DNA from 2 places in the Nocardia arseniciresistens genome. Region 1 is predicted to be linked to the other one. Evidence: predicted binding sites of a transcription regulator. Region 1 holds the regulator's gene; the other holds the start of a gene.

Evidence for each region. The regulator HspR, encoded in region 1, represses chaperone genes until heat shock. The targets are predictions, from matches to a motif close to ANNTGAGTNNNNNNNACTCANNT.
Region 2: a site for HspR is predicted at 5,786-5,808, ahead of lon (endopeptidase La). Genes of this name have one in related genera too.

The regions. Positions count from the first base shown of each region.
Region 1 covers NZ_JBKORD010000004.1:189,736-204,546, reverse strand. The annotation lists gene ACLMAJ_RS08695 (globin domain-containing protein) at 1-787, shown strand, start outside; gene ACLMAJ_RS08690 (FAD-binding oxidoreductase) at 862-1,617, shown strand; gene ACLMAJ_RS08685 (globin domain-containing protein) at 1,642-2,811, opposite strand; gene ACLMAJ_RS08680 (heat shock protein transcriptional repressor HspR) at 3,341-3,757, opposite strand; gene dnaJ (molecular chaperone DnaJ) at 3,757-4,932, opposite strand; gene grpE (nucleotide exchange factor GrpE) at 5,035-5,697, opposite strand; gene dnaK (molecular chaperone DnaK) at 5,694-7,547, opposite strand; gene ACLMAJ_RS08660 (RNA polymerase sigma-70 factor) at 7,905-8,801, opposite strand; gene ACLMAJ_RS08655 (NAD(P)/FAD-dependent oxidoreductase) at 9,079-10,278, opposite strand; gene ACLMAJ_RS08650 (DoxX family protein) at 10,400-10,783, opposite strand; gene ACLMAJ_RS08645 (ESX secretion-associated protein EspG) at 11,165-11,944, opposite strand; gene ACLMAJ_RS08640 (hypothetical protein) at 11,937-13,280, opposite strand; gene ACLMAJ_RS08635 (hypothetical protein) at 13,277-13,657, opposite strand; gene ACLMAJ_RS08630 (DUF3558 domain-containing protein) at 13,667-14,242, opposite strand; gene ACLMAJ_RS08625 (DUF4254 domain-containing protein) at 14,424-14,811, opposite strand, start outside.
Region 2 covers NZ_JBKORD010000015.1:109,948-124,758, forward strand. The annotation lists gene lhgO (L-2-hydroxyglutarate oxidase) at 1-1,033, opposite strand, end outside; gene ACLMAJ_RS26520 (hypothetical protein) at 1,089-1,829, opposite strand; gene ACLMAJ_RS26525 (TIGR03084 family metal-binding protein) at 2,191-2,982, opposite strand; gene ACLMAJ_RS26530 (DUF445 domain-containing protein) at 3,083-4,438, opposite strand; gene ACLMAJ_RS26535 (hypothetical protein) at 5,089-5,406, opposite strand; gene lon (endopeptidase La) at 5,887-8,268, shown strand; gene ACLMAJ_RS26545 (DNA polymerase IV) at 8,480-9,550, shown strand; gene ACLMAJ_RS26550 (oxidoreductase) at 9,623-10,618, shown strand; gene ACLMAJ_RS26555 (MFS transporter) at 10,694-12,238, opposite strand; gene ACLMAJ_RS26560 (TetR/AcrR family transcriptional regulator) at 12,364-13,095, shown strand; gene ACLMAJ_RS26565 (ABC transporter ATP-binding protein) at 13,099-14,811, opposite strand, start outside.

The DNA of each region.
Region 1 (14,811 bases):
CACCATCCTGATCTCCGCGTCCATGGCCATCGGCGCCAATTCCGACAAGTCGCGCCCGTTCTGGGAGGCGACGGTCGTCGGCCATCGCCGGGTGCTCGAGGACTTGGCGATCGTGCGGTTGCAGACCGACAGCCCGATCCCGTACCAGGCCGGGCAGTACGTGCCGATCGTGGTGCCGCAGCGACCGAAGATGTGGCGCTACCTCTCGCCCGCGATTCCGGCAAATCCCTACGGCGAGATCGAATTCCACATCCGCAAGATTCGCGGCGGCTGGGTGAGCCCCGCGATCGTCAACGAAACAAGGGTCGGCGAGAAGTGGTTGGTCGCGAGCCCGCTCGGCGGACTGCACGTCGACCGCGACGCCGGTCGCGATGTGCTGCTGATCGGCGCCGGCACCGGCATCGCACCGCTGCGCGCGCAGCTCATCGAAATGGGCCAGCGCGGGATCAACCCGCGCGTGCACTTCTTCATCGGCGGCCGCTACCCCTGCGACCTGTACGACGTGGAGAACATGTGGCAGCTCTCGCAGAGCAATCCGTGGCTGACGATCGTCCCGGTCTGCGAACAGAAGACCAACCCGTACTGGTACCCGCATCCGCCCGCGGATCCGCCCTACGGCATGCACCGCACGCTGATCGGTAATCTCGGTGCTGTGGTCGCCAGCTTTGGTGCGTGGGCGGACCGGCAGATCCAGATCGCCGGATCGGCGCGGATGATCGCCGACACCCGCCGCGCGCTGATCGCGGTGGGCACCCCGGAGCAGAACATCAGCTCCGACCCTGTGTGAATGAGGAGGCTCCGTTGGGGGACTTGCACGGCAACGGCGCTGCGCCCGATAACCGCACGCCCGATAACCGCACCATGCCCAATGACAACGCACCCGAATGGCGAGCGACCGTCGTCGGACACCATCGGTTGCGCCACGACCTCGCGGTGATCCGACTGATCGGTGAATTCGTGCCGTTCACCGCGGGCCAGTCCGTCGAGGTGCGGGTTCCGCAGCAGCCGGGCATGCGACGCAGGTTCTCCCCCGCATTGCCGCCTTCGCTGGACGGCAAACTGGAGTTCCATGTGCGGTCCATCCCCGGCGGCTGGTGCAGCGGCTCCATCGTCGCCGACACCGCGCCGGGCGACGAATGGCAACTGCGCGCCCCCGCAGGCACTTTCGCTGTCGACCCGGACGGCGACGAGGTGGTGATGATCGCGGGCGGCACCGGCCTCGCCCCGCTACGGGCCCAGATCCTCGACCTGGCCAGGCACGAAGACCCCCCACCCACCTATCTGTTCATCGGCGGCGGTTCCCCACGCGACCTTTACGCCTCGGACATGCTCTTCCTGCTGACACGCGAATTACCATGGCTCACTGTCGTTCCGGTGGTGGAAACCCCGGACGATCCCGGCTGGGTCGACGAGTGGTACGAACAATCCCGCGTCGATATCGGCTTTCCGCCCGAGGAGATGCTCTACGGCACTCTCGCCGATGTGGTCGGCTCGCACGGCGCGTTCACCAACCATCAGGTCTTGGTATGCGGCTCTCCGGCGATGACCCGCGCGACGGTGGAACGGCTCGTCAAGACTGGAACACCCTCGGCAAGAATCCAATTCGAAGGATTCTGAGCCTGTCGCAGCAGCGGAGGCCCGTCAGAACAACGGGTCGTGGCGGATGTTCTTGGCCTGAGTGCCCGCGGCCATCAGGCGGAACTTGGTCGTCTGCACCATGGATGGCGACCCGACGATCTGCACGTCGCGGTCGGTCCATGACCCGTAACTGGCGACGACCTTGCCGATCTGCCCGGTCACCCGCGCCTCGAGGCCGTCCCAGTTGCGTTCCGTTTCGCCGGATTCCAGGTACCACCAGGGGTTTTCGTCACTCTCGGTCACCGGTGTCACGGTGAGCCACTTATTGGCCACGGCCAGGGCGCTGAGCGTCTCCAGATCGTAGAGGTCGCAGGGATGGTGACCCCCGACGAACAGGTGCACTCGTGGATTGACTCGCCGCTGTGCCATAGCCATGAGTTGGGCGCGCAGTGGGGCATTGCCGGTGCCACAGCCGACCATCAACATTTTGCGTTTGGTGTTGCGCGGGATGCCGAGCCCGCCCAATGGCGAACCGAGTAGCCACTGGTCACCGACGATCGTCTGGCCCACCATGGCCGGGCTGACCCAACCGCCGAGCACGCTACGGATGTGGAATTCGATCTCCCCGTTGGTATTCGCGGGCACCGCGGGCGACAGGTAGCGCCACATCCGCGGCCGGGATGGAATCTGCACGCTGATGTACTGGCCAGCGGCGAACTGCATCGGCTGATCCAATTGCAGCCGCACCACGGTCAGGTTGCGCAGCAGGTCACGGCGCTCGACCACCGTCCCGGTCCACGTGGCGGGTGTGACCTCCTTTTCCGCCGCGCCGATCATGGCTTCGCCGATGATGGTCAGGCCTTCGCTCCAGGCCCGCTCTACCTCATCGGTCCACATCTCGCTGCCCGCGAAGATCCGCATTGCGGTCTTCAGCGAGGTGGCCACCGCGACGTAATGCTCAGGCTGCACACCGTATTTGCGGTGATCGCGGCCGAGCTGGGCCAGAAAGGGGAGCAGCTTGTTCGGCTCCTCGAGCCGGTCGAGTGCGTAGGAAATAGCTTTGACCAATCGGTCACGCTGAGCATCCATTGCCGCCGGGAAGAAATCGCGGGCTTGCGGATAGTCGGTGAACAGGATCGCGTAAAACGAACTGGCCAGTCTGGCAGGCCCCCCTTCTTCCGCAGCAACCGCCTTGAACGTCGTTCTGATCAAAGCGACAGTCCGCGAATCCATCTGTGTCACAACCCCATTTCGCACTCGTACACAAACCGAGCCGGCGAGTGAGATGCTGCGGGACACTCGACAGCAGCCGTCGTCATCGAGTGTAGGTGAGGTTTGCCAGCAACGGAATCCTCCGTCTGAACATCACGCGATCTATTCCCCCAAAACGAGGATGCGAAACGCGAAACGCCGCAGAAACCAACTGCAGGATCGATTGATTGGGTGAAATCAGTCACAAACTTACCGAATTTGCACGACACGTTTTGCAAGGCCCATTCCGATACAGCCGTCCGAGCGATCACGTGGCAACTCCGAAATGTTGCCGGTTACCTCGCTCCAGCTACCTTTTCGCACCCGGCGCCTCGGCGATCGGCCCGAAACCGCAGGACAATTCGGTGATCAGTCGCGCGGCAGCCGTCCACGCATATCGAAAGGTCCGGCATACCTCCGGCTACCCTTGTGACTCAACGACATCGGGCCCCGAGCTTCGGCTCACTCGTGATGAACCGAAACATCGGGGCCCGATGGTTGCCAGCAGGTGTCAGCGCCGATGCCGGGGCTGCCACACCACCAATGCGGTACTGCGTTGCGGCGGCGAAAGATCCGGGCGATAGCCCGCACGCAGCCGCTCCACCTCGGATGCCAACTCGGCGACGTGCTGCCGCAACTGCGCCACCTGGTTGGTGAGTTCGATGATGCGCTTGATGCCGGCCAGATTCACGCCCTCGTCCTGAGACAGCCGCTGCACCTCGCGAAGCAGCTCGACGTCCCTGGCCGAATAGCGTCTGCCGCCACCCGAAGTCCGTTGTGGCGTCACCAATCCCAGCCGGTCATAAGTGCGCAGTGTCTGCGCGTGCATGCCCGCCAATTGTGCCGCCACCGAGATCATGAAGACCTGAGCCTCGGTGCGCCCCTGGTTATTGGGCCCACCCGACGCGTTCTTCGGATCACCGGACATCACGCACCTGCCCATCCCGCACGTGGATCGAATCCGCTGGACTTCTCCGCCTCCGCGTAACGCCGCAGCGCCTCGGAGGCATCGTCATCCAGCTTCTGTGGCACCGCGACCTTGACGGTGACAAGCAGGTCACCGGCTCCGCCCGCGGCACCGCGCTTCGGAACGCCACGACCACGCACCCGCAGGATGCGGCCGTCCGCGGTGCCCGGCGGCACCTTGACCCCGACGCGACCTTCCAGCGTTGGCACCGAAACCGTTGTGCCCAACACCAATTCGCTGTAACTGACCGGAAGTACCAGGGTCAGGTCGTCGCCATTGCGGCCGAAGACCTTGTCCTGGCTGACATGCACGGTGACGAACAGGTCGCCCGAAGGCGCACCACGCAGCCCCGCCTCGCCCTGCCCGGCCAGCCGAATCTTCTGTCCGTCACTGACTCCCGGCGGGATCCGCACCGTGATGGTGCGGGTCCGGTTCTGGATGCCGCTGCCATGGCAGTCGACGCACGGGTCGTCGATGATCGAGCCGGTGCCACGGCACTCGTCGCACGGTTCACTGAATCCGAACGCACCCTGGTTGCGGCTGATGACGCCGTTTCCATTGCAGATAGGGCACACTCGGGGACTTGTGCCCGGCTTGGCCCCGCTGCCGTGACACGTCGTACACGGTGACGGACTCGTCATCCGCAGCGGAACGGTGACACCCTGCGCGGCCTCGCGGAAGCCGAGAGTCGTCTCGGTTTCCACATCGGCGCCACGACGCGGGCGGCCCGTTGTCCGAGTGCCGCCCCGGTTGAACAGCCCACCGAGGAGATCACCGAGGCCACCGTCGCCCGCATTGGCCTGGCCGAAGATGTCGCCGATGTTGAAGTCCTGGGAGAAGCCACCGCCCGGGCCCGCGCCGGGGGTGAACCCGCCGCCCCTGCCATACGCGCCGCCGCCGGCGAAAAGCTTTCGCGTTTCGTCGTACTCCTTGCGCTTGGCGGTATCCGACAGCACGGCATGCGCCTCGCTGACGGTCTTGAACCGCTCCTCGGCCTTGGTGTCACCGGGATTGGCATCCGGATGCAGGTCACGAGCGAGCTTGCGATACGCCTTCTTGATCTCGTCTTGAGAGGCGCTGGAGGAAACGCCCAGCTCCTTGTAGAAGTCCTTCTCGATCCACTCCCGTTGACTCACCGGGCATCTCCTCCTCTCGCAGTGCTCGTCTTGCGGCGCTCCCGGGGCCCTCCGTGGTCACGCTGCGCTACCGCCTCCGGGGCCGTCGCCCGCGCCGCGGCCTTATTGTTTGGTTGTGCCGGCATCAGAACCAGCATTCGATGCTTCGTTCACCGGTAGATCGGACACACCGTCGGTTACCCCGACCATCGCGTGCCGAAGCACCCGCTCGCCGAAGCGGTAACCCTTGCGCATGATCACACCGATCACCGGGTCGTGTCCGGATCCCTCGTGCTGTACGGCCTCGTGCAGGGTCGGATCGAAAGGCTCACCCTCCGAACCGAATTCCTCCAGTCCCTGCTTGCGCAGCGCGTCGGCCAGCTTGTCCGCGACCGCCTTGAGCGGTCCGGTATCGAGATCGCCGTGCGCGCGTGCGCGGTCGAGATCGTCGAGCACGCCGAGCAATTCGGTGACCACCGCGGCCTTGGCCGCATCGATGGTCGCCTTGCGGTCGCGCTCGACCCGACGCCGGTAGTTGGCGTATTCCGCGGTCAAACGCTGTAGGTCGGCGGTGCGCTCGGCCAGCTCGTTGCTGATGGCGTCGGCCATGACCGCGGCCCCCTCATCAGATCCGAGCGCGGCCTCGACACCGTTGCCCGAGTCGGGCCCGGCCGCGGTTGCCGCGGCCGGATCCCGAATCTCGCCGGTCTCCGGATCGACGATGTTGTTTACCAAACCGGAGGGGTCCTGTTCCGAATTGCGCTCGTCCGAATTTCCCTGTGTCACTTCTTCTCCGTGTCGACCGGCTCGTCCACGACCTCGGCATCCACGACCTCGTCGTCGGCGGCCGAGTTGGAGGGTCCATTGCCATTGCCGTTGGTCGCGGACTCCGCCGCCGACGCCTCGTAGATGGCCTGGCCAAGCGCCTGCGACTCGGTCGCCAGCTTCTCGACGGCCTCCTTCACCGCGGCGATATCGGTGCCGGCGAGCGCCGTGTTCGCCTCGGCGATGGCCTCTTCGACCTTGGACTTGATGTCGTCGGGGACCTTGTCCTCGTTGTCCTTGATGAACTTCTCGGTCTGGTGCACCAGAGACTCGGCCTGGTTGCGGGTCTCGGCCTCCTCGCGGCGGGCCTTGTCCTCGGCGGCGTGCGCCTCGGCGTCCTTGACCATCCGGTCGATCTCTTCCTTGGACAGGCCGGAGCCGTCCTGGATCTTGATCTTGTTTTCCTTGCCGGTGCCCTTGTCCTTCGCGGTCACGTGCACGATGCCGTTGGCATCGATGTCGAAGGTGACCTCGATCTGCGGCACGCCACGCGGGGCGGGCGGCAGGCCGGTCAGCTCGAAGGAGCCGAGCAGCTTGTTGTGCGAGGCGATCTCGCGCTCACCCTGGAACACCTGGATCTGCACCGAGGGCTGATTGTCATCAGCGGTGGTGAAGGTCTCCGAGCGCTTGGTCGGGATGGTGGTGTTGCGCTCGATGAGCTTGGTCATCACGCCACCCTTGGTCTCGATACCCAGCGACAGCGGGGTGACATCGAGCAGCAGGACGTCCTTGACCTCACCCTTGAGCACACCGGCCTGCAAGGCGGCGCCGACGGCGACGACCTCGTCCGGGTTGACGCCCTTGTTGGGCTCACGCCCACCGGTCAGTTCCTTGACCAGCTCCGAAACGGCGGGCATACGGGTGGAGCCACCGACGAGCACGACGTGGTCGATATCGGCGACGTTGATGCCCGCGTCCTTGATCACGGACTGGAACGGCGCACGGGTGCGGTCCAGCAGGTCCGCGGTGATCTTCTGGAACTCGGCGCGGGTCAGCTGCTCGTCGAGGAACAGCGGGTTCTTGTCCGCGTCGACGGTGATGTACGGCAGGTTGATCGAGGTGCTCTGCGAGGAGCTCAGCTCGATCTTGGCCTTCTCCGCGGCCTCACGCAGCCGCTGCAGCGCCATCTTGTCCTTGGTCAGGTCGATGCCCGCACTGGCCTTGAACTTGTCGACCAGCCAGGACACGACGCGCTCGTCCCAGTCGTCACCACCGAGGTGGTTGTCGCCGGAGGTCGCGCGGACCTCGACTACGCCCTCGCCGATTTCCAGCAACGAGACGTCGAAGGTGCCGCCACCGAGGTCGAAGACCAGGATGGTCTGTTCTTTGTCGCCCTTGTCCAGGCCGTACGCGAGCGCGGCGGCGGTGGGCTCGTTGACGATGCGCAGCACGTTGAGGCCGGCGATCTGGCCGGCTTCCTTGGTTGCCTGACGCTGCGCGTCCTCGAAGTACGCGGGAACGGTGATCACCGCGTCGGTGATCTCCTCACCCAGGTACGCCTCGGCATCGCGCTTGAGCTTCATCAGCGTGCGCGCGCTGATTTCCTGCGGCGTGTACTTCTTGCCGTCGATCTCCACATTCCAGTCGGTGCCGATGTGGCGCTTCACCGAGCGGATGGTGCGGTCGACGTTGGTGACGGCCTGGTTCTTCGCAGGCTGGCCGACCAGTACCTCGCCGTTCTTCGCGAAGGCGACGACCGACGGGGTGGTGCGCGATCCTTCCGAGTTGGCGACGACGACCGGCTCTCCGCCTTCGAGAACGGCGACGACCGAGTTCGTGGTCCCGAGGTCGATTCCGACCGCACGAGCCATGGTTTTCCTCCTAGTTGACGTAACTATTTGTGTTCGGTGCTGGGCGAACGTCGCCCGGCAAGCAATCCCTACGCTGATCTTTTCGAGGGACCTGCAAGCAATCCCTACGCTGACCTTTTCGAGGAACCTGCAAGCAGTCCCTACGCTGAGCGCGGTCGGCTCAATCTTGCACCCGATTGTGACCGGGAGTCAACTCAAACTTGAGCCGAACGCACTCAACAACTATCGAACGGCTCAACAGAGGCCCTCGGCGATCTATTCCCGAACCCGACCCGAGGACCGCCGCCCGCCATTCTCGCCAGCCGCGTCGTCGTCAGCCAGAAATGTTCGCCAGTTGTGACCAACGCGAATCGGTATTCATCGCAAGGTGAGCGAGGTCTCGGATTCGACGCGGGTCAGCTTCTCCGGGTTGCGGACGTAGTAGAGGCCGGTGATGCGTGCGTCTTCGACACGCGCCGCCATGATGCCGTCGATCTCGCCGTCCAGGCGTAGGAGCAGTGCCGGGTTGCCGTTGACGACAGTGAGTTCAATGGTGATCGCGGCGTCGACCTTGCCGGTGCCTGCGATGAGGAGGCGGCTGACCTTGTCGGCGCCGGTGATCGGCCGCCGCGAGGCATGCTTGATTCCGCCGCCGTCGCCCATCAGGACGACTTCCGGTGCGAGCACGTCGAGCAGGCCCTGTAGGTTCCCGGTTTCGAGCGCGCTCTGGAAGGACTCCAGCGCAGCCCGGGTGTCGCTCAGGGAGACCACCGAGCGTGGGCGGCGGGCATCGACATGCTGGCGGGCGCGGTGCGCGATCTGGCGGACGGCGGCGGGGGTCTTGTCGACGGCGGCCGCGATCTCGTCGTAGCCGAGATCGAAGACCTCGCGCAGTACGAAGACGGCGCGCTCGGTCGGCGACAACGTCTCGAGGACGAGCATCAGCGCCATCGACATACTCTCGGCGAGCTCGACGTCCTCGGCCACGTCCGGGGCGGTGAGCAGCGGCTCGGGCAGCCAGGGGCCGACGTAGGACTCTTTGCGGCGCTTCATGGTGCGCAGCCGGTTGAGCGACTGCCGGGTCGTGATCCGGACCAGGTAGGCGCGCTGGTCGAGCACCTCTTCCAGGTCGACCTTCACCCATCGCAGCCAGGTTTCCTGGAGGACGTCCTCGGCGTCGGCCGCCGATCCGAGCATCTCGTAGGCGACGGTGAAGAGCAGATTGCGGTGGGCGACGAAAGACTCGGTCGCCGGGGTGGTGGCGTGGTCGCTCATAGCTCGACCCCGTTCCTTCGCGGCCGACCCTGGTCGGCCTCTATGCGTGCGTCCACAGCGATGTCCTTTTTCGGCGGTAGGCGTTCGATCCGACCTACCTGTTCGGTGCGATCGAGAGTAGGACACCATCCGGCACCAGGTTGTGACACCCGAGCCACCGACGATCGGTTGATGAATGGACCGCATGTCGTGCGGCGGTGCCCGCATTGCGGAGGCCGCTACACGACATGCGGTCCAGAACCGTTGATACTGAGCCGAATCGGCCACGGATGCGTGCTCAGACTGCCTGTTCAGCAGTGGCCAGTGCGTCGCCGCGCTTGGCCGCCAGCAGCTGCTGACGCTTGGCATCCTTGGACCACCACGTGCGCACACCGGGCTTGCGCGCCTCGTACCCCAGCTGCCAGACGGTGCTCTTGCACACGAACTCCTTGAGCTTCGCGCCCGGACGGCCGCCGAGGTAGAACTTGTTCGCGGTGTCGTTCTTGGCGGAGAACTGGAAGACTCCGCCGCGACGACCGAGGCTGATGCACTGCCCGGCGAACCCCACGCTGACGGGCGCGGGCTGCGCACCCGCGATCCGGCTGAGCACTGTCTCGGCGGCCTGCGGGCCGAGCTGAACCGCGGCCTGGCAGCCCATCCGGAACGGCAGGTCCGACGGTGCCACCGAATCACCTGCCGCGACAACGCGCACGTCGTCCACGCTGGTCAACGTCTCGTCGGTGAGCAGGCGGCCCAAGGCGTCGGTGCGCAGCCCGCTGCGGACGGCCAGGTCGGGCACGCCGAATCCGGCGGTCCATATCGTCACCGTGCTGCGCAACTGGTGGCCGCCACTGAGCTGGACCGTATCTGGTGTCACCGCCGTCACCTTCGCCTCGGGGCCATCGAGCACGGTCACCCCGAGTTCGGCCAACCGCTTGGCAACCGCGCGTCGACCCCGAGGGTGCAGGTACGGGCCGAGGACCTCGCCACAAACCAGGGTCACGGTGCGGCCCTGCTCCGCCAGTTCGGCGGCGGTTTCGATACCGGCAGGTCCGGCTCCGACAACAGTCACCACGGCCGTGGCGGGAGCGGCGTCGAGGACCGGCCGCAGCCGCTTCGCCTCTTCCAGGCTGGCGATCGGGTAGGCGAACTCGGCCGCTCCTGGCACCTGCGGGTCGGCGGTGCCACTGCCCACCGCGTACACCAGATAGTCGTAGCCGACCGTGCCGCCTGTCGCCAATGTCAGGCTGCGCTCGGACGCGTTGATCTGTGTCACGGTGTCGACCACCAGCCGGATCCGCTCGGCCAGGACGTCGCGGTAGTCGACGACCGCGTCATCGGACCCGCCGACCAATTGGTGCAGGCGGATCCGCTCGACGAAGGTCGAGCGCGGGTTGATCAGGGTCACTGTCACGTCCTCGCGCTGTGTGAGGCGATTGGCCGCCATGACACCGGCGTATCCGCCGCCGATGACGACAACTTCGGTGTTCACAGTCATGGTGTTCTCCTTCGTTTCAAGGTGGTCGGTCTTAAGACACCGCGTCATCGATCGTTGTGACAGCGGGTGAGCCAGGTCACTCGACAGGTGCGGGCACCGTCGGGACCTTCGTGGTCATCGGTCAGGAGGAGAAGGACTCGGGGCCGAATCGCCCCACGGCCACGAAGACGGCCATGGCGAGATAGGCCAGGTTCAGCACCACCAACTTGAATTCGCCATGGCGGAAATGGGTGGTCATCGCACCGACCATGAGCAAGATCCAGCAAACGGCCGTCACCGGCACCATCACCGGGGCGATGTCGAGCACGGCAGGCAGGATCAGGCCAACTGCGGCAAGGAGTTCGAGAACTCCGAGCGTCTTGACGAAACCGACGCTGACGTCTGCGGTCCATTCCCCGCCGTTGGCCTCGGCCAGCTTTTTCTTGGGCACGAACGTTTTGGTGATGCCGCCGGCCAGAGCGACTACGGCTAGCAGTCCGGTGACGATCCACAGTGCGAGGTTCACGAGGTTCTCCTTTATTTCTGGATGTTGGCCTCAAGACACCGGGGTATCGATTGTTGTGACAGCACGTGAGCCAGGTCACTCCATGGGAGGTGGCTTGGTATGGGGAGTTCGCGCGATCGGAGCTGGGGCTACGGGGGTACGCAGCACAGTCAGAGCCGATCCTCCGGCGATGCGCGGCGAGTACGCGCTTTCATGGCAGGCCACTGTTGCCGCCATGGTTCGCGACGATGCCGCGCGGGGCGTTGGGTCGTCGGCGCGAAGTCGGAGGTCTCGAAGTCCTCGAGGATGCGCTCGCGCGCCTGCCTGCTACTGCACCGAAAGTGGCGTCACAACACTGCAATTCGTGCGAGAAGCGTCCATCCGGTGATCATCCGACCTCACCTAACGGCGCTGGCGCAGGTATTCATCGTGTTCCAAGTCTTCGCGGTAATAACGCTGGGTGAGGGTGGTGAGGCGGTGGACCTCGGCGGCCATGGCTTGGGCGGCAAGGGGTTTGGCGATAATGGGGTCGCCGGTTTTCACGTAGTAGCGGCCGTCCTCGTAGTCCATCCACCAGAAGCCGCGGCCGAAACTTTGACGGGCGTCGACGGCCGGGCCGGAGAAGACGGTGATTTCGCCGATGGCGAGGCGGGGGCGTTTGAAATGGCGATCGAGTTGTTCGGTGATGCTGACTTCGTAGGGTGCGCGGACCGGTCGGTCACGGTCGGCGGCGAGCGTTTCGCGCCGCACCTCTAGTGGTTCTCGGGTTCCGGCACGCATTTTCGGTAGAGCGGCAACCGCCCGTTCGGGGACTTTCCTTGCGGGACAGTAGCTTACGATCACCTCGCCGCCGGTGTCGAAGGCCGAGCCCGACAACTGGACCAGGGTGGCACCCGCCCTGCCGCGTACCGCACCGTGAAATCGATAGATGGTCAAGGGATTTCGATTGTCGAAACCCTTCGACTCGATCCTGGTATCCGGTTCCAGCAGAATGTCCAGTGCTCGTTCCAGATCGACGGCGTACTTGCCGAGCAGCGCGTCGACCGCGGCCTCTCGCTGGCGTTTCAGCGCACTGAAATCCATTTCCGCCGGCCGGAATTGGAGCGGATAGGGCAGTCGGTCGCGACCGTAGGCGGCCCAGAGAATCTCGAACTCTTGGCCGGTGAAACGCCAATCAGCCATGGTCCCCACCGATGACCGGCGGCACCGATTTCGGCAGCGAATCCAGGCCGGTGACCTCTTCCCCATTCTGTTTGTTGATCAGGTAGTCCTTGGTGCCGGAGGTTTCGCGCTCGTCATCCTTGCCCTTGCCTGCCGCGCCCGGAGCCATACCGGAGGAACCCGCGCTGCCCCGCGCCTGGGTGCCCGCGCCCGAGGACGCGACGAGCGGGTTAGCGCCGGGTTGTTGGGGCACGCCGGGAACGCTACGCCCCGGCGCGGGAGTATTGGGAGTGCCTGGGCTGGTTGGCTTTCCGGGCGAGCTCGGCAATCCGGGTGCGCTCGGTGTTCCCGATGCGCTCGGTGTGCCGGTGGCGCGTGGCGGAATGCCCGGGGTGATCGGGCTCGGAGTACCGGTACCGCTCGGCATGTTCGCCGATGTGCCGGGTGTATTCGCGGGGGTACCGGGCGTATTCGCAGGCGATCCGAGTTGCTGAGTAGCGCCGGCCGGGTCGACCGACTGGGGTGTCGTAGCGGCCGGATCGGTTGCACTCGGCTTTTCGGAGCCACTGCCCGACTCGTCGGAACCCGGTTCTTCAGTGCCAGAGGGGCTTTCGCCCGCTCCTCCTTCACCGGAACCCGTCGACTCCTGCACACCGGGAGAGTTGCCGCCGGACGGTGCGACGGGCGGTTGCGGCGGATCGACGATGGGCGGTGCGGCGGGCAACACGGGCACACCATGGTCGGTCTGGTTCACTACTTGACCGAAGACGGTGCGCAGCACCCTACGTGCTTCTTGAGTGGCCTCCTCCTCGGTGAAATCGCCGCTCTTCATCACGCCTTCTTGCGGCAGCGTCTTGCCCTGGAGGTCCGGACGTTGCGTTGCCTGCGGCATCAAGGCTTGAGTTTGCTCCAGCCCGGTTTGCAGTTCGAGCAGTTTGTAGCTCACCAATGCCGTTGCGCTGGGCAGGTTTTCAGACTTCTCGGCGTAATTGTTCACCGCGGAGATCGCCGCCGCACCGGACTGCCCCGTCCATCCACCATGCCCGCCATCCCCATCGACGGTGCGCGCGAATTGCTGGTTGAACAGTGTGGTCGCGGCAGCGAGCTGCGCCCCGATGCTCAGCCACGCTTCCCCCGCTTGCCGTGCGGCACTGGGCCGCATCGCGTCGACGGCTTCGACCATCTGCGCCAGCGTCATGCTGTCGTAGTTATCCGGCCCAGGGATTTTCGGCGGATCGAAGTCACCGACGAACCCACCGGACAACCTGTTCGTGCTGGTGTAGATCGCCTCCCGATCACGGTTCCACTGCTCCTGCGCGGCGATGATCCGGTTGCGGTAGTCGTCGTAGGAGGTCACTGCGGGATGTCCGTTCCGGTGAACTGATCGGCACGGGTTTGGTCGAGCTCGGTGAAGTTCGAGATTGCTTTGGCTACTGCTTGTTTCGCCAGTTTGACAGCCTCTATGTGCTGTTGAAGGACAGTGTCTATCGACTGGTCGCTACCGGTGGCTTTCAAGCTGAACTTTTCTTCCAGCGCCTTGCTCGATGGGAACGGCCCGAATCCGGAGATGAGGGTCGCGCGGCGTGCCAACTGGAATATTGCGTCAAGCCGGTCGAGATAGTCGTCACATACCTTATCGAGCCCGTTACCGACATCTGGGTGCAGTGAAATCTCGCCAGCGTTAGCCAGGTCGAGGACCTTGCCCCACTCTGCTGGATTGATGCCGAACTCCATAGGTCCCCCCTAGCTACCGAGTAGGTATCTGGCTAGATCTTCAGCATGCCGACGCACCTCGACGCAGGGATCACCCTGTTTGCCGACCGATGGGCGGGTTGTGACCTCGAATGACACTGTTCCTTGCGGCATCTCGATGGCAATGCCGCAGCTCAGCCGTTTGGTATCACCGACACGGAGGAATTCGACCGCCTGATGTGAGCCGACAGTCCTCGGCGTGAAACCCTCTAAGTCACGCCGTTTCTCGAAATCGTTGAGTGTTGGAGTCCCCGAGTAGGTCGTGAACTCGTACCACCGCGCCGAGGCCCGCCAGCTGCACACCTTCCAACCATCGAAGTCCACCCCCGCGACATCCTTCGTCTTACTCGCAGGATCAAGCCCAGTAGCCGATACCGCCGAATCCGGCAGGCCACACGGATTCCACAATCCGGCGTCAGGGTCGGCAGATTTCGTCGCAGCAGCCGTCGCACTCACCGCGCCCGTCGTAGCCTGGCCCGGACTGGTGGAATCTTCACACCCAGCCAAAACCAGCACAGCGCCGACCGCGAGGACCAGACCGCGCAGCACATTCCCCCTGCTTGTCATCAGTTCCTCACCGTCGGTGGCATGCCATGTCGGGTGGGGCCGGACCGGCTGCTCCGCCCCCTGTCAGCTCCCATTGAAGGTACTGGCCGCGAGAAGGGTGGTGCAAGCGCAACTCGGCTGCCGCCCATCGACAGAGAGGGGTGCGGCCGCACCCACCGCGCGAGGGCCTCGGATCGGGGTATTACGGACCTCCGGGAAGACGACGACGCCCCACCAACACCTCATCCTTCAGATCTTCGTAACCAATGGCCAGCTCAGCGAGCCTCTCCCACGCGTCACCGAGCTCCGAGTTCGACCCACCCGCCAACGCCGCGAAGGCACACGCGGTGAACTGCCCGAGCCGGTCGACCACCGCGCCAACGGTTTCGGTATGCACACGCGCAGCGCCGAGCGACGGCGGAAGTTGCCCGGCGACCCACTGGTCGACTGCGCGAACCAGTCCCGCGCGTTCCTGATCTATCTCGTCGGTCCGCTCCCGGCTGGCACCCAATCGTAGTTCGTGCAGTTCCGCCAACTCCCTGGCCGAACGCAAGAGCGGGTGATCGTGCACGTCGCCACGACATGCAGCC
Region 2 (14,811 bases), on a different contig from region 1:
GCCGCAGGTCCGCCACCGTCAGCTCGGGACAGTAACGTCGGCATTCGGCCAGGTAGCCGCGCTTGAACAGCGAGTTGCGCAATTCTCGCGCCCCGGTCCGCAGATGCGCGCGAGCGACCCGATGGACGCCGGGGAAGCCGAGCACCTCCCGCGCGTCGCGCGCATCGATGCTGCCCTTGCGGTAGCCCTCCCTGGCCAGGCCGAGCACCGCGTTGGGACCCACGGTCAGTTGTCCGTCGATGGTGGGGCTCAGGTGCACCCCGAGAAATGGCAGATTCGGATCGGGGATCGGATAGATCAGCGTCCGAACAAGTTCGGCGCGCTCCGGCGGTAATTGGTAGTACTCGCCGCGGAACGGCACGATGCGGAAGTCGGTGCGCAGACCCGCGAGCGCGGCCATCCGATCGGCCTGCAGCCCAGCGCATACCACCAGCGTGCGTGCGGTCCAGGAACCCGACGGACCCGAGGCGGTCACCGCGTCATCGGTCTCGGTGATCGCGTCGATCTCGGCGCCGAGCACGATCCGGCCGCCCGCCGCGCGGATCTCTTCGGCCATGGCCGTGGTGATGCGGGTGTAGTCGACGATGCCGGTACTCGGCACGAACAGTGCGCCGACTCCCGTCACATGCGGTTCGCGGCGGGTCAGTTCGGCCGCGTCGATCAGTTCGACATCGACGCCATTGGCGACCGACCGTTCGTGCAGCGCGAGCATCCGCTCGTACTCGGCGGCGTCGGTCGCGACAAGCAGTTTTCCGCACACGTCGAACGGAATGTCGTGCGCCGCGGCGAAATCCTTTGTCCACTGCGCGCCTCGCCTGCACAGCGTGGCTTTCAGGCTGTCGGGCGGGTAGTAGATGCCGGAGTGGATGACGCCGCTGTTGTGCCCGGTCTGATGTGTGGCGAGCGCGGCGGCCTTCTCGACGAGTACCAGGCTCGCCCCCGGATGGCGTTCGAGAATCCGATGCGCCGTCGCCACGCCGACGATCCCCCCACCGACCACGCAAAAGTCTGTTCCGCCCGATGAGTTACCCATGTGCATACGAAATCAGTTGTCGCCGTGAGCTGCCAGCCCGGGTGTGCGCCTCCGGTCACACGTCGATGGTGCTCGGCGCTGTCTTCAGGCTGGGGCGTGGTGCCGAGTTCATCGGTGCCACTGCGGTTTCGGGTACCGCGGTATCGGCCGTCATCGCGGGCACGGACTCCAGCGGCACGGACTCCTTGGCCGGCGCGGGGTACCGGTTCAGGTGCAGTGCGTGTTGCCCGAGGCCCGGGTCGGAAAACGTCACAGTGACTTGGCCGTGAGTGTCGAATTCGGTGCGCAACCGGGTGGTTGCCGCCGGGTCGACATCGACGCCGCGCTGTTCCTGGATCGGCGCGGACAGCAGGAAATCCGACAGTCCGGTCAATGCGTTGGTGTCGACGGTGAACGCGATGGTGTCGGCACGGATCGACGCCAGTTGCGCACCGACATAAGTGGTTCCGAGTCTGAGTTTTCCTGCCAGCCCCGCCGTGTGGACGGCCGGATCGGCATGCGGTTCAGCGATATTCGAGGACGCGGCAGGGGTATCGGCGGCCGGGGGCACGAGAAGTGCGGGGAGATCGCGGCTGCCGCTGCTCAGCAGCGTCTCGGACACGGTGGGGCCGGTGTCGGCGGTCGTGTCCTGAACGGTTGAGGTGGGTGGTGACGAGAGTTCGCTACCGGTGCGATGGGTGTCGGCCATCTGGTTCACGATGTAAGCACCGGCGACAACGGTGAGACTGAGACTGGCCGTGCCCGCGAGCACGATCGCGGCATGTCTGATGATCTGGGCAGGCTTGTGTGAAGTCACGATGCTTTTCCTTCCCTCCGCCCCTGCTCCCCTTGCAGCGCGCGGCCCGCATCGTTGAAAGCCATACGCTTATCAAGGTTACGGTGTTGCCTGTGGGGCTGCCGCATCGGTGAGAGCAGCATCACAATGCTGTGCGAAAGGCGTCATCAGCGGGCGGATCCACGCATATTTTTTGCGTCATCCATGTTTCCTCCAGCCAACGGGCGGGTAAACCCAGATAGCTGGCGAGCGCCATTCTCGACTGCCAATCGGGACACCTCCGGCCAACGGCGTCCGGCCGTCGACACGTACGGCGCACCCAAGTGTGGCGCTCGCCCGCTCCCCGAATCTTTTGGTCCGGGTGGTTGGCATGGGCAGCGGGTCAGGCGAACTGGCCCGCTGCTCTGCCTTCTCCGGTACCTCCGGCAAAAGCCTGCACGATGCTCAGCCACTCCGCGGCGTCCGCGCCGATCGTCTCGAGCGCCAGATCGTCGCGATGGCGTCGCTGCGTCGCCAACAGGCAGAAGTCGAGGGCAGGGCCGGTGACGCGCTGTGTGGCGTCGGCTGGCCCCCATGACCAGAGTGTCCCATCGGGTGCACTGAGCTCGACCAGGAATTCCTCGGTCGGTGCGGTCTTGCCGTGCACCGAGTAGGCGAAGTTTCTGGTGCGCACGCCCAGGTGGGCGACGGTGCGCAACCGGGAGGTCGGTGGCCTGGTGAGGCCGAGAGCGTCGGCCACATCCTGTCCGTGTGCCCAGGTCTCCATGATCCTCGCGCTGATCATGGACGCCGCGCTCATCGGTGGGCCGAACCACGGAAGCTTGGTGCCGACGGGAACCGCGCGCAAGGCGTCGATGAGGGCGATGCGGCCACGGCGCCAGCGGTCGAGCAGCTCCGGCGCGGGCGTGCTCGCTGCCGCGTCGGCCGCCTCGTCGACGAAGGTCAGCGCCTTCGGTGCGGCCTCGACCAGCAGCTCGGCGAATCCGGCCGCATCGGTGGCTGCGACGATGGCTATCTCATCGGTCCAGGTCAGATGGCCGATCTGATGGGAGATGTCCCAGCCCGCCGCGGGTGTGGGCGTGGACCAGGCTTCCGGCGTCAGCGGCGCGACCATGTTTTCCAGGTCCGCGCATTCCGCGACGAAGTCACCGAGCAGCGCGTCGAGGTCAGCCATCTGTTTCCTTGCGGTCGCGGGCACACCGCTCTGTGCACCTTTGCGCCTCAGCATCGCAGCGGGTTCCGAAAAATGCAAGCACGCGTGCTTGTATTTGGTCCTACCAGCCGAAAAGGAGCATGTGGGTGGCGCCGACGACCAGGCCGAGCAGTGCGCCGTGCAGGTAGAGCAGCCAGGCGTCCTGCTCGACCGAGGCGTAGAACATCTCCATGAACTCACCCGGTGTGAGGGTCTGGAGTTTGCGCGCGGCGAATTCGTCGATCTTCTTCGCCTGCTCGAGTGTGAACTGCTCGTCCTCGACCAGGCTCGGCGCGAGGCCCACCGCGGCGCCGACCGCGCCGACCTTGAGGTTGTCGAACTGGCGGCGTCCGAAGGCCGCACGCACCAGCGAGGTGGTCGGGCCGAGTTGGCGATGGATCTCGTCGGCGATCAACCGCTCGAGCAGTTGACGGGTCTTGTCGCCGTTGGGGCCCTCTAGCAGTTCCTTTGACAGGTTCGGCAGCGTCAGCACCTGGTAGGCCAGGATGTGTGCGAGGTCGGTGGCCGCCTGCGGCTGTCGCTTGGCCAGCAGCGCCTGCCGCCACAGGTACTTGTAGCGCGGTTGCGGATCGCCGGGCTCGAACACCATCTTCACCGCGATGACATTGACGATGACACCGATCGCGGCGCCCGCGAGCAACACGATCACCCAGCCGGGCACCCAGCCGAGCACCGGAATGTGTTCGTGCGCGTGCAGATACAGCGCGAGCAGCAGGCCGAATGGCCCGCCGAGCAGGCCGACCCTGACCATGAACTTCAGCTCGGGTGCGGCGATGGTGGTGGTCAGGTCCTTCAGGATGGTGGGATTTTCCTGTAAGTACCGAATGACAAAACTCTTGATATCGATGAGCTGATCGACATTGTCGCCGAGCGATTCGAACGAACGCCTGCACAGCGCCGGCAGTTCGCGGTCCACCCGCTGGTAGACGAGCTGTCTCATCGCGCGCGGCATATTGCGCCACAGCTCCGGGTTCTCCCGGGTCATCAGCTCGTCGACCAGCGGTTGCACCTGTTTGCTCGCGAGTATCGCGATGTAGTCGGCGATTCCGTCCAAATCCAGTTCATGGATGAAATCCTTCGGGCTGCCGATCCGCATCAACGCCTTGTCGACACAGATACTGGCCATTTTTTCCGCGCGCGCCGGAATGAACCCCTGAAATCCGAGCCTGCGCCCGTCTCCCGAGAACGTCGGAAGCACCTGGACCCGGCGCGGGAAGTACGGATACAACACGTGCAGGCCCGGGATCCGGATACCGCGAAAAATGATCGGCCAGAACAACATCAGGACGCCGGTCCAGTTTGTGAGCCAGCCTGCCAATGCGCTGAAAATGGGAAAGGTAATCAGATCGACGGTGAACTTGGACTGCCCTGTGAGATTTTCCCAGTCGATGAATACACCGGAGGCGATCACTGACATCGCGGGGTCCCCCTAGCGCTGACCGGGTAGTGACATAGCAAGGCCCCAACATTCTCATTGGCTCCGCCGGGGTGTCAACGCGGGTCTGATCCCGGCGTCGACCGGTATCTGGATATGGCGCACCTGGTCGCCGATTCGGTAGATCCGTGGCACAGAGTCAGGGCGGCCCAGAGGTCCTCACGAACGGCGGTCCGCAGTGTCTTCGGATTTGGAGTACCTAGTAGTCGCGCCCAAGTAGCCGCCAGGTTGCAACTCGGCGGCCGCCCGGTGAGTCCGTCGAGTTCGGTTGATGCCGCGCGACTCTGCCCGGAGTCCTTCGACTGTTGGCTGAGGTACGGCCGTGTTTCGAGATCGACCTCGCCGCATTCGACACCGCGGAGGAGGCCGACCTCGTCGACGCCTACGCGCCGATCCGGCATGGATAGACCGCTTATTCATCTTTTGGAGCAGAATGCTCGAACAACTCGACCGCGAATATTCGAAACGCGCGTCGAATGGCCCGGAAAGTCGGGGCGATTCAGATAACTAGCTCAGAGTTTTAGATACGTTCTCGCCGCGATGCTATTTCGACATCGGTTGCTGAGAACCGCATTTGCTCCGCGCAACGGGACAGTGCTGCGCGCAATACCGACAGTGCCAGCTGGGCTTCCCTATTTCATGAGGAGCAACCTGGTCAGTACATACCTTTGGTGCTCCACGTCCCTTCGGAGCGCGTCCATCTTGTCGTCATCTGCAACGGTCTTCAAACCCGTCGCCTCAGCAGGCGGATGCCCCTCGTCGCCCACGGTATCGAGCAACCGATTCAGAAAATTGACAAGCATCCGAAGCCTCCATAGCCGTGTGCCGACAAATTGCCGATCAATAGGTAAATCGCCGAGCGCGATCGTTCCGTTAACACGCTGCCGGACGACGGATGACACCAGTTGTTTTCGCTGCTGTTGGCGTGCGGCCATTGTGGGGTATGTCACGCACAGAGGGTTTCGGTTGCGCACTTACCCGTATCGCTTCGCCCAGGTTCCCGTCTCGAACCTTGGTTATGAGACGCGTTGTGCACCAGCGGTTTCGGGACGAACGCAAAGTCGACGGCGGTGGGGCCGAGGCTCACGGCCTATATAGATGTCACCGGCTGGCAGGCTGGATGATCACCGGTCGCAGTCTGCCGGAGGTGTCCGGGCCCGGCTCGTGCGGTTCCTGCTGCCCGTTCGGGCCTCCGGTCCCGGCGATTTCGTCGGGGCGGGCGTATTCACCATCAGGTCGAACCGGGCCGGTCAGTGGTTGTGCATGAGAACCCGCAATTCGCCAGGAGCGAACGTCGGGGGCAGGCAGGAACAAACGTAGAACTGGCGGGGTTGACTGAGCATCGCTCAACTTTTGGAAGGGTCGAACACGTGACTACACCACAGAACCTGCCGGTCCTGTTCCTGACCGACCCGATCGTGCTGCCGGGCATGGTCGTGCCCATCGAACTGGACGAATCGGCACAGGCCGCCATCGACGCCGCGCGGGCGGCGAAGACCGAAGCGGTGCTGCTCGCGCCGCGACTGACCGAGGGCTATGCCTCCTACGGCGTCGTCGCCACCATCGAACAGGTGGGACGGATGCGCGGCGGTGCTCCGGCCGCGGTACTGAAGGCCGAACGGCGCGCGAAGATCGGCCACGGAGTGACCGGGCCCGGCGCGGCGCTGTGGGTCGAGGCGGAGCCGGTCGACACCCCTGCCGCCGATGGGCGCACCAAAGAGCTCGCCGCCGAATACAAGAAGCTGGTCGTCTCGGTACTACAGCGTCGCGAGGCGTGGCAGATCATCGACGCGGTCAATCAGCTCGCCGAGCCGTCGGCCATCGCCGACACCGCGGGCTACGCTCCGTACCTGAGCAACGACCAGAAGCGTGAACTGCTCGAAACCCCCGATGTCGCAGCGCGTCTTACCACGCTGATCGAGTGGACCAAGGACCACATCGCAGAGGCCGAGGTCACCGAGAAGATCAGTGACGACGTGCGCGAGGGTCTGGAGAAGAGTCAGCGCGAGTTCCTGCTGCGCCAGCAGCTCAACGCTATTCGCAAGGAACTCGGCGAGGACGAGCCCGATGGCGCGGACGACTACCGGACCAGGGTCGAGCAGGCCGATCTGCCCGACGACGTGCGCGCGGAGGCGCTGCGCGAGGTCGGCAGGCTGGAGCGGGCCAGCGATCAGAGCCCGGAAACCGGCTGGATCCGGACCTGGCTCGACACCGTGCTCGAGCTGCCATGGACGGTGAAAACCACCGACAGCACCGACGTTTCGGCCGCTCGCGCGGTGCTGGACGCCGATCACCACGGCCTGGACGAGGTGAAGGATCGCATGGTCGAGTACCTGGCCGTGCGTTCGCGGCGGGCCTCGCGTGGCCTGGAGGTCGTCGGTGGACGCGGCTCCGGTGCGGTCCTCGCACTGGTCGGCCCGCCCGGTGTCGGCAAGACCTCGCTCGGTGAGTCCGTGGCACGTGCCATGGGCCGCAAGTTCGTTCGCGTCGCCCTCGGCGGCGTGCGCGACGAGGCCGAGATCCGTGGCCACCGGCGCACCTACGTCGGCGCGCTGCCCGGCCGCATCGTCCGTGCGATGAAGGAGGCGGGATCGATGAATCCCGTCGTCCTGCTGGACGAGATCGACAAGGTCGGCTCCGACTTCCGTGGCGATCCGGCGGCCGCGCTGCTCGAGGTGCTCGATCCGGCGCAGAACCACACCTTCCGCGACCACTACCTCGATCTGGATCTCGACCTGTCCGACGTGCTGTTCATCGCGACGGCCAACGTCATGGAGACCATCCCCGGCCCGCTGCTGGACCGGATGGAGCTGATCACCGTCGACGGCTACACCGAGGACGACAAGGTCGGCATCGCCCGCGACTTCCTGGTGCCACGGCAGCTGGAACGCAACGCGCTGACCACCGACGAGGTGACCATCACCGATGCGGCACTGCGTGAGATCGCCGCGAACTACACCAGGGAAGCCGGTGTGCGGCAGATGGAACGGCTGGTCGCCAAGGCATTGCGCAAGGCGGCGACTCGACTTGCCGAGGTGGCAAAGGACTCGGATGCGGGCGAATCGGTGCCGACCGATCTGGGTTATGGCGCCGAACTCGGTTACGACGCACTGGTGCGGCCCGACGGCGCGGGGTCCGCTCAGGATGAACTGACGATCGACTTGGGTGATCTGAAGGAGTACCTCGGCCGCCCGCGCTTCACCCCCGACTCGGTGGAACGCACCGCGGTGCCCGGCGTCGCGACCGGCCTCGCGGTAACCGGTCTCGGCGGCGACGTCCTCTACATCGAGGCCAATGGCGCGGAGGGCGAGCGGTCACTCACCCTGACCGGTCAGCTCGGCGACGTCATGAAGGAGTCGGCGCAGATCGCCCTCACCTACGTGCGCTCGCACCTGGAAGAGATCGGCATCGAACCGTCGGTGCTCGATCGGAATATCCACGTGCACTTCCCCGCGGGCGCGGTGCCGAAGGACGGTCCTTCCGCGGGCGTCACGATGGTCACCGCATTGGTGTCGCTGGCGCTGGACCGGCAGGTCCGCGCGGATGTCGGCATGACCGGTGAGGTCACGCTGAACGGCCGGGTGCTGCCGATCGGCGGCGTGAAGCAGAAACTGCTCGCCGCGCAGCGCGCCGGATTGAAGACGGTGTTCATTCCGGCACGCAACGAGCCGGATCTGGACGACGTTCCGGCGGATGTGCTTGCCGCCCTGGATGTCCGCCCCGTCGCCGACGTGGCCGAGATCCTGGCCTACGCCATCGAACCGGTCGCCGAGCCAGCGCTGGGAGGCATGGCCTTCGCGGCTTCCGCCTGATAGATCGAAGGGGCCGTGCACGCTGAACGTGCACGGCCCTTGGCTTCGGGTTGGTCCGCCATCAGCGGGCCACATTCGCCATGAATTCGCGATTGCTGTCGCTCTCGCGCACCCAGGGTGGCCGGGCCGAATTCAGTTCTGTTTTCCGAGCCGCGCAATGGTCTGGGCGGAATACCGGCTGGTTGTCGGTGCGGTGCGGTATGACGGACATATGGCCAGATGGCTGTTGCACGTCGATCTCGATCAGTTCCAAGCGGCGGTGGAGTTCCGTCGCCGCCCGGAGCTGCGTGGTCTGCCGGTCATCGTCGGCGGCAACGGCGACCCGACCGAACCACGCAAGGTGGTGACCTGCGCGTCCTACCCGGCTCGCGCGTTCGGCATCCGTGCCGGGATGGCGCTGCGCAGCGCGCAACGGAAATGTCCGGAAGGGGTCTTCCTGCCGCTGGATATGGCCACCTATGAAGAGGCCTCCGACGAGGTGATGTCGCTGCTGCGGACATTTCCTGGGCGGGTCGAGGTGTGGGGCTGGGACGAGGCGTTTCTCGCCGCCGACACCGATGACCCCGAGCACCTCGCACGCGAGATCCGCAGTGCCATAGCCGAACTGGATCTCACCTGTTGCGTCGGAATCGGTGACAACAAGCTGACCGCCAAACTCGCCACCGGCTTCGCCAAATCCACCGGAAAATCGTCGGCGGAACCGGCCGAAGGCGAGGGCGCGGCGGGGGGCGTCTTCCGGCTCACCGCGGCGAACTGGACCGAGGTGATGGCGCATCGACCGACAAATGCCCTGTGGGGCATCGGAAGTCGGATCGCCGCCAGGATGGCCGAGCTCGGCATCGAGACGGTCGCCGACCTGATGGCGTCGGACCGTCATCGCCTTGCCGCCGAGTTCGGTCCCAACACCGGCCCGTACCTCTGGGTGCTCGGACACGGTAAAGGCGATGCCGATGTGACGACCGAGCCACGAGTGCCGGTGGGCCGCAGCAAGTCCGAGACATTCCCGCACGACCTCACCGATCCGGAAGAAATCCGCGCTCAGGTCGCGCGCTTGGCCACCGAGGTGGCCGAAGAGATGGCCGAGGCGGGACGAATCAGTGCCAGGGTCTCGGTCACTGTCCGCACCAAAACCTTCTACACGCGCAGCAAACAGGAGAAACTCCCTGAGCCGACCGCCGATATCGCCGGGATCGTGGCGACCGCGCTGCGCATCATCGATCGCTTCGATCTCGACCGCCCTATCCGTCTGCTCGGGGTCCGTCTCGAACTCGTCCCGGAATGAACGGCTGCCGCGACCCTCGGTTCGACCGCGAGTTCCGGCCCGCCGCGTGTGGACGCTCGTATGCTCGTCGGCATGGAGTTCTGGGCGATGGTTGCACAAGAATCGGACAGCGGGATCGCGCTGGAGCGCCGGCTGGTCAACGAGGATTTCCTCGGACCTGGCGATGTGACGATCAAGGTGCACTACTCGAGCGCCAACTTCAAGGACGGGCTCGCGATCACCCCGGGCGGTGGCGTGGTCCGGAAATACCCGATCATCCCCGGTATCGACCTCACCGGTGAGGTCGTCTCCTCCGAGGACGACAGCTTCGCGCCCGGCGATCTGGTGGTGGCGCACGGCTACGACATCGGCGTCTCACACCACGGTGGTTTCGCCGAGTACGCCAGGGTGCCCGCCGACTGGGTGGTCAGGCTCGACGGCCTGAGCCCACGCGACGCCGCCGCGCTCGGCACCGCCGGTTTCACCGCGGCATTGAGCGTGCAGGGCCTGCTCGATCGCGAGCTCACTCCGGAGACCGGCGCGGTGCTTGTCACCGGTGCCACCGGCGGTGTCGGCAGCGTTGCCATCGATATCCTGTCCGGTCTCGGTTTCGAGGTGATCGCCTCCACCGGCAAGACCGACGCCGCCGACCTATTGGCCGAACTGGGCGCCAACGAGGTGATCGGCAGGCTGCCGGAGGACCCGGACGCAAAACCGCGCCCGCTGGCCAAGGCCAGGTGGGCTGGTGCGGTCGACAGCGTCGGCGGTAAGTCCCTCGCCTACATTCTCAGTGCGACCGGCTACGGCGGTGCGGTAGCTGTCAGCGGCCTCACCGGCGGCGCCGGTCTCCCCACCACGGTCATGCCCTTCATCCTGCGCGGTGTCGACCTTCTCGGCATCGACTCCGCCTACGTCCCGATCGAAAAGCGCCGTGCCCTCTGGACGCGCCTCGGCAACGAACTTCGCCCCCGGCATCTTTCGACGATCGAGCACTTCGCCCCCATCATCGAAGCCGAAAGGGTGCTGCGCTCCATCCAGGGCGGCACCCACTCCGGCCGCACGGTCTTCGGGGTCGCGGGCGAATTCTGATCACTGGACTCGATCACCGAAGCCCGGCCCGATCGGGGATTCCGATCGAGCCGGGCCTCGGTGTATTCGGCTGGGCTACTTGGTGTTTGCCCGATCGACACAGAGGTTTTCCGCGACAGGGTCTGTTTCCTCGGTCTCGGGTTCCGGGGCGGATTTGCCGTTGCGCATGACGAACAGGGCCAGCACTGCTGCGGCGAGGACACCGGCGCCGCCGGCGATGAAGCTGGCCGACATGGCGGTGGCGAAGGCGTCGCGGGCCGTGGTGACCAGCGCGCTGTCGCCGGTGCCGGCGGCCACCGCGAGTGCGTCGCCGATGGATCGACGAGCGGTTTCCGGAGCGGACTCCGGCATGGCAGCGGTGAAGGTGCTGGACAGGACGCTGCCGAGGACGGCGATGCCGAGCGCGGCGCCCGCCTGCTGGATGGTGTCGTTCAGTGCGGAGCCGACGCCTGCCTGTTCGGCGGGCACCGCTCCCATCAGCGCGGAGATGGCGGCGGGCTGCGCGAGCCCGGCGCCTGCGCCGAGTACGACCAGCGCGGTGGCCAGTGTGCTGAAGTCGCTATCGGCCGACAGGTTGGCCAGCAGCCCGAGACCGACGGTGCTGGTCAGCATGCCGGTCACCGCGAGGGTGCGATTGCCGACCTTACCGCCGAGGCTCGCGCCGATGCCGTTGAACGTGATGGAGGCGAACAGCATCGGGATGAAGGCAAGTCCGGCCTTGGTCGGTGAGTAGCCGAGCACGAATTGCAGGTACTGGGTCAGCACAAGCAGCAGACCGCCATTGGCGACCTGAACAAGAGTCAGCGAGAGGCTGCCACCGGCGAAGTCGCGGTCGCGGAACAGTCGCAGCGGCACCATCGGATGCTCGACGCGCTTTTCCCAGACGACGAATGAGACCAGGCTGATGATGGCGATGGCCGAAGTTGCCAGCGTGCCGATGTGATCGAAACCGCCGGTGGGGAATTCGATGATGGTCCAGACAAGCGCGGTCATGCCGATCGCGGACAGCAGCGCGCCGGGTACATCGGGCTCGGTCCACGGTCCCTTTGATTCCGGCATCAGTACCAGCGCGGCGACGACGGCAATGGCGGCGACCGGGATGTTGATCAAAAACGCCGCGCCCCACCAGAAGTGCGCGATCAGCACGCCACCCAGGACGGGCCCGCCGACGAGTCCGAGCACCGAGGCGGCGCTCCATGCGCTCATGGCCTTGCGCCGCTCCGCGTCGTCGAACACGGTGATCAGGATCGACAGCGTGCTCGGCAACACCAATGCGCCGCCGATGCCCATTACGGCGCGCGCGGCAATCAGCTCGGCGGGGTTGGCGGCCAGCGTTGCCACCACGGAGGCAAGCCCGAAAAGGGCGAGTCCGATGACCATCACCCTGCGCCTGCCGAACCGGTCGGCCAGGCTGCCCGCAGTGAGCAGCGTGCCCGCGAAGACCAGGATGTAGGAGTCGAGGATCCATTGGATGTCCTGGGCGCTCGCGTTCAGATCCTCGGTCAGCGACGGCACCGCGACGGCGAGCACGAAGTTGTCGATGATCAGAACCAGCGTGCTCAGGCACAGCACGATCAGAATCCACCAGCGCCGCGGGTTGCGCGCTTCATTCGTGTCCATCGGAAACTCTCTCTCACCGGCGATGCGAACAATGTTCTCGAGTTGCGAACACTGTACGCATAGAACTTGAGCGTTCGCAATAGAGAACGTTGTGCGCTATGCTGACGGCGTCGAAAGGAGACGACGTGCCCGTCGAGAAGCAGCCGGTCGGATCGGTCTGGACAAGGCCGCGACGCGGCAGGGAACAGCCCGCGCTGACCAGAGAGCAGATCGTGGCGGAGGCTGTCGCGCTATTGGATGCCGAGGGGATGGAGGCACTGAGCATGCGGCAACTCGGTGCCCGCCTCAATGCGGGCGCCACCTCGCTATACCGGCATGTGGCCAACCGCGACGAACTCATCGAATTGGTCGTCGACGAGGTATACGGCGAGATCCGGGTGCCGGAGATCAATGACCCGGCGCAGTGGCGCGCGGCCGCCGAGCAGTGCGCGGCAAGCCACCGGGCCATGATCCTGCGGCACCCGTGGATGGCCTCGACTCTCGGTCAGGTCGGCCTGTCCTACCTCGGCCCGAATGTCATGCGGCTCAACGACCGCATGCTCGCGCTGTTCGAGGTCGGCGGCTTCGCCCCAGTTGAAAGCAGCGACGCGATCGGCGCTCTCATCAGCTACGTCATCGGCATCGGGATCAGCGAGGCCGCGTGGCTGACCTTGCTGGCCCGCAGCGGACAGACCGAATCGGAACTGATCGCCAACCTGCGGCCCGCCGCCGAACAGGCCGCCCATGACTACCCGAGATTGCGGCAGGCGGATGTGCGAGGCGTCTGGGATCAGGACCCGGCGATCGCGCGCGACCGCCAGTTCCGATACGGGCTCGATCGGATCATGGAGGGGCTGGAGTCGCGGCGCGAGCGCTGAGGGTCATGCGGCGGCGGTGACGGGATCTTCCGCGAACTGGGTGCGGTACAGCTCGGCGTAGCGCCCATCGGCGGCGAGCAGCTGAGTGTGCGTGCCGCGCTCCACGATTCGGCCGTCCTCCAGCACCAGGATCTGGTCGGCGGCGCGAATAGTGGATAGCCGGTGTGCGATCACCAGGGCGGTCCGCCCCTGGAGTGCTTCGGAAAGCGCCTCCTGGACAGCGGCTTCCGAGGTCGAGTCCAGCGAGGCGGTCGCCTCGTCGAGGATCACCACGCGCGGCTGCTTGAGCAGCAGTCGTGCGATGGTGAGCCGCTGGCGTTCGCCGCCGGAGAGGCGGTAGCCGCGTTCACCGACCACGGTGTCGAGTCCATCCTGTAGCGACTCGACCAGCATGCGTAACCTGGCCCGCTCCAGGGCGTCCCACAGCTCGGCCTCGGTGGCCGCCGGCCGCGCGAGCAGCAGGTTGGCGCGGACGGTGTCGTGGAACAGATGTCCATCCTGGGTGACGAGGCCGACCGTCTCGCGGATCGAGGTCGTGGTCAGATCCCGCACGTCGGTGCCGTTCAACCGCACCGCTCCGCCGTCCACGTCGTAGAGCCGGGAAACAAGCTGCGCGATAGTGGATTTACCCGCGCCCGAACTGCCGACCAGTGCGACGAGTTGACCGGGCTCGGCTCGCAGCGACACATTGTGCAGCACCTCGACACCGCCACGACTGTCCAGCGTCGCGACATCTTCCAGTGAGGCCAGCGACACCTTGTCAGCCGAGGGGTAGCCGAAGGTGACGTTGTCCAGCTCCACCGCGACCGGGCCATCGGGCACCGCGACCGCGTCGGGCGCGTCCTCGATCAGTGGCTTCAGATCGAGCACCTCGAAGACCCGCTCGAAACTCACCAGCGCCGCCATGATTTCCATCCGGGCGCTCGCCAGTGCGGTCAGTGGGCTGTAGAGCCTGGTCAGCAGCAGCGAGAGCGAGACAACCGCGCCCGCGTCCAGCTGCCCACGCAGCGCGTACCAGCCGCCGAGTCCGTAGACCAGCGCGAGCGCGAGCGCCGAAACCAGCGTCAGCGAGGTGACGAACACGGTTTGCAGCATCGCGGTGCGCACGCCGATATCGCGCACTCGGCGGGCCCGCAGCGCGAACTCGTCGGACTCCTGTTCCGGGCGGCCGAACAGCTTCACCAGGGTCGCGCCCGGCGCGGAGAACCGCTCGGTCATCTGCGTGCTCATGGCCGCGTTGTGACCCGCGGCCTCGCGTTGCAGCCCGGCGAGCCGATTGCCCATTCGACGTGCCGGAATCACGAACACCGGCAGTAGCACCAGCGCGAGCAAGGTGATCTGCCAGGAGATCCGCACCATGACCGCGAGAGTGAGCGCCAGCGTCACCAGATTGGTCACCACGCCCGACAGGGTGTCGCTGAACGCCCGCTGGGCCCCGATCACATCGCTATTGAGCCGACTGACCAGCGCGCCGGTCCGTGTCCTGGTGAAGAACGCCACCGGCATCTTCTGCACGTGATCGAACACCGTGGTGCGCAGATCGAGAATCAGACCCTCACCGATCCGTGAGGACAGCCACCGAACGACCACGCCGAGCGCGGCGTCGAACACGGCAATCGCGCCGATCGCCAGCGCGAGGGTGACCACGACGCGCGGTGCGGATCCGCCGACAATGTCATTCACCACCCGCCCCGCCAATACCGGCGTCGCCACGGC